One region of the Pantoea sp. S18 genome, then DNA from elsewhere that is predicted to be linked to it. Evidence: predicted binding sites of a transcription regulator. Region 1 holds the regulator's gene; the other holds the start of a gene.

Region 1 (3,109 bases):
CAGACGGTTTTATCCGCCAGACGTTTGGCAACCAGCGAAAGCGTGTGCAAATGGGTTTTACACTGGTCCGCAGGTACCAGCAGGGCAAACAGCAGGTCAACCGGCTGATTGTCTACCGCATCAAAAGCGATAGGCTGATCGAGGCTGATAAACACGCCGACAGCGCGTAAGGTGTCCTCCTCCAGCTTGCCATGTGGAATGGCGATACCGTTGCCAATACCGGTACTGCCCATACGTTCGCGGGTCAGGATGGCTTCGAAAAGCGTCTGGTGCGGCAGATTGAGCTGCTTCGCTGCCAGCTCGCTGATAATTTCCAGCGCGCGTTTTTTACTCTGGCAGTGTACGCCGCTACGGGTACAGTCCAGTGAAAGGACCGAGCTCAATTCCAGTGTTAGATCGTTGTTCATCATCGTTTCACTTGCGAGTTCACATAGCCGCGAGGTTCAGGCGATTGATTTCATTGCCGTTCGCCCGCTGGCGCTTGCGCAGATGACAAAACGGGGCGGTAATATCCGCCCCATTTATGCTCTAAGTGCCGAATCAGTCAGCACTCTGCAAGCGTGAAGGTTAGTGTTTTTTCAGTTTGTCTTTGTGTTTGGTCAGCTGACGGGAAAGCTTGTCGATTAACCCGTCGATGGCCGCGTACATGTCTTCCGCTTCCGATGTGGCGTGCAGCTCCCCGCCGTTGACGTGCAGTGTTGCATCCGCAATCTGCGTCACCTTCTCTACCTTCAGAACAATATAAACCTGATTGATACGATCAAAATAGTGTTCCAGTTTGGCAAATTTGGTATTTACAAATTCACGCAGAGGTTCGGTAATTTCAACATTAAGGCCGGTAAGGTTTAGCTGCATAGGTCTTCCTTCTTCGTTCGGTCAAACCAGCTGTTTACGCTGGTTTGATGGCGGTATAGATAAAGACTCGCGATATTTAGCAACCGTACGTCGCGCTACCATGATGCCCTGTTCGGATAACATGGAGGTCAGTTTGCTGTCGCTCAAGGGTTTTGCGGGGTTTTCCGCCGAGATTAATTTTTTCACTAATGCACGAATCGCCGTGGACGAGGCTTCGCCACCGCCTTCGGTGTTGACGTGACTGGAGAAAAAATACTTCAGTTCAAAGATGCCACGCGGGCTGTGTAAATACTTTTGCGTGGTCACGCGGGAAATAGTGGATTCGTGCATATCAACAGCCTGAGCGATATCCGCCAGCACCATTGGACGCATGTACTCCTCACCCTGCTCAAAAAATGCCTGCTGCTGTTCAACGATACAGCGTGTCACTTTCAGCAGCGTGTCGTTACGGCTCTCCAGGCTCTTAATTAGCCACTTGGCTTCCTGTAAATTGCTACGAATAAACTGATTATCGCTTTCGTTACGGCCAGCTCCGCCCATCGCAGCATACTGCTGATTGATTTTCAGGCGCGGCATGCTGTCGGAATTCAGTTCAACCGTCCAGCGCTTGCTGATTTTGCGCACCAGCACATCGGGAATGACATATTCCGGTTCGCTTGTATTGATTGACTGGCCAGGGCGCGGATCGAGTGACTGAATCAGCAACATCGCCTCTTTCAGCACCTCTTCCTTCAGACGCGTTACGCGCATCAGGCTGCGGAAATCATGGTTGGCCAGCAGATCAAGATGTTCGCTCACAATCAGGCGCGCTTCCGCGAGCATGGGCGTAGCGGCATCATATTGCGAAAGCTGCACTAACAGGCAATCACGCAAATCACGGGCACCGACGCCGACCGGATCGAAACGCTGCACGCGTTTGAGCACGGCTTCAACTTCTTCCAGCGTTAGCTCTTCATCGCCAATACTGTCATAAATATCTTGTAAGCTGACGGTGAGATAGCCGGTGTCGTCAATGGCATCAACAATGGATGTAGCGATGGCGCGATCGGTATCAGTGAACGGCGTTAACTCAACCTGCCACATCAGGTAATCCTGCAGCGATTGCGTGGTTTCGCCCTGATAGATTGGCAGTTCGTCATCCTGGTAATCGGTGCCGGTGCCTGACGGCGTGCCCGCAGTGTAGATTTCGTCCCAGGTGGCATCGAGCGGGAGATCTTCAGGCATGTCTTTCTGTTCAAGAGCTTCACGCGTGTCTAATGAATCACTCTCTTGTTCCTGAAATTCGCGTGCGTCGACTTCTTCGTGCAGATCGGTTTGTTCAAGCAGCGGATTGCTTTCCAGCGCCAGTTGGAGTTCTTGCTGGAGTTCAAGCGTAGAGAGTTGCAGCAAGCGAATGGCTTGCTGCAACTGTGGTGTCATCGCCAGCTGTTGGCTGAGCCTGAGTTGCAAACCTTGCTTCATAATTCGGTTAGAATTTCCTAAGCAAACGTAGGGTGTTACGACACCTTATCAGAGTCTGAACTCTTCGCCCAAATAAACACGCTTAACCTGCTCATCTACAAGAATTTCATCAGGCGTGCCATGGGCAATTAAATGACCCTGGCTAACGATATAAGCGCGTTCACACACCGCGAGGGTTTCACGCACGTTGTGGTCGGTAATCAGCACGCCAAGGCCGCTGTCACGCAGATGCTCGATGATTTTCTTGATGTCGATAACCGAAATGGGGTCAACACCGGCAAAAGGCTCATCCAGCAGGATGAATTTCGGATTAGCGGCCAGCGCGCGAGCAATTTCCACACGACGGCGTTCACCACCCGACAGCGCCTGGCCCATGCTGTCGCGCAGATGGCCGATATGGAACTCTTCCATCAGCTCGTTGGCACGATCCTGACGCTGCTCTTCTGTCAGATCATCACGGATCTGCAGCACCGCCATTAGGTTGTCGTACACGCTCAGGCGGCGGAAGATCGAGGCTTCCTGCGGCAGATAGCCGATACCGCGACGGGCGCGCGCATGCAGCGGCAGGATGCTGATGTCTTCATCATCAATCACGATGCGGCCCGCATCGCGCGGCACAATTCCCACCACCATGTAAAAGGTGGTGGTTTTACCGGCACCGTTCGGGCCCAGCAGGCCGACAATCTCGCCGGATTTTACCTGCAGGCTAACATCTTCCACCACGCGGCGGCCTTTGTAGGCTTTCGCCAGGTTCTCAGCGATTAGTGTAGCCATAGCAATCAGTTACTCTTTT
Region 2 (3,109 bases), 570 kb from region 1:
GCGAGTTTTATACGCAGGATGGCCGACTGGTGGCGACCACGGTACAGGAAGGCGTGATGCGCCAACGCGACGCATAAAAAAAGGGGCGATATTATCGCCCCTTCTGCTTTTTATAATTTTAGCGCACTGCTCTTCTTCAGCCCGGCTGTTACTGGTTGTAAGCGTTCTCGCCGTGGCTGTTCACATCTAAACCTTCACGTTCCTGATCTTCCGGAACACGCAGGCCAACAATCATATCTGCCAGTTTGAAGCCAATGAAGGCCACAACTGCAGTCCAGACGATGGTCACGCCCACGCTGAACAGCTGAATCCAAACCTGATGGCCCATGGTCACGCCTTCTGCGTAGCCTACGCCGCCCAGTGAAGAGGACGCGAACACGCCGGTCAGGATACAACCGAGGATGCCACACACGCCGTGCACACCGAACACATCACATGGGTCATCAACACGCAGCCATTTCTTCAGGGTAGTTACGCCCCACAGACCGGCTAAACCACCCGCCAGACCGATAATCAGCGCGCCGCCGACACCGACATAACCACAAGCTGGGGTAATCGCCACCAGACCAGCGATGAAGCCTGAGCAGGCACCGAGCAGAGAAGGTTTACCACGTACCGCCCACTCGCCGAACACCCACGACAGCACCGCACCCGCCGTAGCCACTACGGTATTCAGGAACGCCAGCGCAGCGATTTCGTTAGCTGAGGAAGCAGAACCGGCGTTGAAGCCGAACCAGCCCACATACAGAATCGCGGTACCGAGGAACACCATCGGCAGGTTATGTGGTTTGAAGGCTTCTTTGCCGAAACCAGCACGTTTGCCCACCAGGTAAGCACCCACCAGGCCAGCAACTGCAGCGTTGATGTGAACCACGGTGCCGCCCGCGAAGTCGAGCGCGCCGTCTTGCGCCAGCAAGCCACCTGCCCAAACCATGTGCGCGATTGGCAGATAAGCCAGCGTCAGCCAAACCACCACGAAAATCAGTACCGCCGAGAAGCGAATACGTTCAGCCAGCGCACCGACAATCAGGCCGACGGTAATACAGGCGAAGGAAGCCTGGAACGCAACGTGAATGTACTGATAGAAGCTGCCCATCACCGCTTTCAGCTCAATATTTTTCAGCATCGCCCACTGGAAGCTACCGAAGAAGGAGTTGCCTTCACTGAAGGCCAGCGAGTAGCCGTAAATCACCCACAGCACGCACACCAGCGAGAAGGTCACTGCAACCTGCGTCAGCATCGACAGCACATTCTTACCGCGAATCAAACCGCCGTAGAACAGCGCAATGCCTGGAATCGACATAAACAGTACCAGCGCGGTACAGATCATCATAAAGGCGTTATCGGCTTTATCCGCGACGGCAGGCGCTGCCGCCATCGCCAGAGAAGGTAACAGCGCAAGGCTGGTGAGGCCCAACTTCGTTATCAGTTTATTCATTTCTTTCCATCCCATCACAATTCAGAGCCCCAGTTACAGTGCTGCTTCGTCGGTCTCGCCGGTACGAATACGAATGACGCGCTGCAGTTCTGCGACGAAAATCTTGCCGTCGCCAATTTTGCCGGTATACGCGGCTTTGCTGATGACATCGACCACTTCATCAAGTTGGTCGTCCGCAATAGCGATATCAATTTTTACTTTAGGCAGGAAGTTAACGCTGTACTCGGCACCGCGATAAAGCTCTGCGTGACCTTTCTGGCGACCGAAACCTTTAACCTCGGTAACTGTCAGTCCCTGAATGCCAATAGAGGATAAGGCTTCACGCACGTCCTCCAGCTTAAATGGTTTGATTACCACGGTAACCAGCTTCATACGTTCCCCTCCGGATAAGAAATTGAGTGAGTCTTCGCGGACACGTAGGGATATAAGCAAAGGCTGTGCCATAAATAAAAAAAGGGGAATGTCAGTAGCATAGGCGCGCTGCATCACGCTTCGTTATGTGAAGCACAGCGCAGATTGGGGAGCAGAAATAGGAAAGGTGTTGCAATATTGCACTTCTTTGGTGCTTCAAGCCTCAAAGAAGTGCATCAATACAGAACATTCCGATAAAACTGTGCAAAAAAGGTGCAATTCACCCTTCAGCTTGTACGGGGATGCCCGCCGCGAGTTCATCGCCGGCTTGCTGCAACTGATACATCTGCCAGTAACGGCCCTGCTCGGCCAGCAGCTCAGCATGCGTACCGCGCTCAACTACCTGACCGCGATGCAGCACTAAAATCTGATCGGCTTCGGTGATGGTGGAAAGGCGATGCGCTATCACCACCAGCGTGCTGTGCTGACGTAGTGCACGTAACGCGTGCTGAATCGCCTGTTCCGTACCGGAATCGATATTGGCCGTGGCTTCATCGAGGATCAGGATTTGTGGCAATGACACCAACACGCGCGCCAGCGCCAGTAGCTGTTTCTGCCCAACCGACAGATTATTGCCCTGCTCGCCTAAACGCGTATGTATGCCATCCGCCATGCTGCGCGCCAACGGTGCCAACTGCACCGTCTCCAGCGCCTGCCACACTTGCTCTTCCGGGATATCGCGCCCTAAGCGCACGTTGGCCAGCAGCGAATCCGCCAGCACCACCGGATCCTGTTGCACCATCGCAACGCTTTGACGTAAAGCGGCGTGCGACAGCTGCGGCAGCGGGCGACCATCCAGTTCGATGCTGCCGCGCGTCACTGGGTAATAGCCCATCAGCAGATTCGCCAGCGTACTTTTACCGCTGCCGGTGTGTCCCACCAGCGCAACAAAATTACGCGCGGGCACCTCAAGATTGATATTGCTGAGCACATCACGGTTATCGCGATAGGCAAAGCTCACATCCCGCAGCGAGATGCTGCCCGAGGCCAGCGGCTGAATATCGTTGCCGTAACCTTGCTGATCCGCATCCATCAGTTCAAAGATGCGCTCGCCAGACACCACCGCTTGTTGCAGCATCGACTGCTGCGTGGTGAGTTCAATCAGCGGCTCGTTGAGGCGACCAAGATAGGTAATAAAAGCATAAAGCACGCCCACTTCAAACACGCCTGGCGTGGCGAAGCTGAACAGCATCAGCAAACCGCACAAAATCATGGCCGAAAACAGACTCAGCAACGGGCGCAATAAAAAACCATCCAGCC

Evidence for each region. Region 1 encodes sigma-54, which starts transcription at its own class of promoters, with help from an activator protein. Its sites were predicted from a motif close to GTTGGCACANNTTTCGCTNT; they were not measured.
Region 2: a site for sigma-54 is predicted at 1,864-1,883, ahead of glnK (P-II family nitrogen regulator). Genes of this name have one in related genera too.

Annotation. Positions count from the first base shown of each region.
Region 1 covers NZ_CP142688.1:521,528-524,636, forward strand. The annotation lists gene ptsN (PTS IIA-like nitrogen regulatory protein PtsN) at 1-407, opposite strand, end outside; gene hpf (ribosome hibernation promoting factor) at 568-855, opposite strand; gene rpoN (RNA polymerase factor sigma-54) at 877-2,316, opposite strand; gene lptB (LPS export ABC transporter ATP-binding protein) at 2,365-3,090, opposite strand; gene lptA (lipopolysaccharide ABC transporter substrate-binding protein LptA) at 3,096-3,109, opposite strand, start outside.
Region 2 covers NZ_CP142688.1:1,091,361-1,094,469, reverse strand. The annotation lists gene tesB (acyl-CoA thioesterase II) at 1-77, shown strand, start outside; gene amtB (ammonium transporter AmtB) at 149-1,438, opposite strand; gene glnK (P-II family nitrogen regulator) at 1,472-1,810, opposite strand; gene VIJ98_RS04820 (SmdB family multidrug efflux ABC transporter permease/ATP-binding protein) at 2,070-3,109, opposite strand, start outside.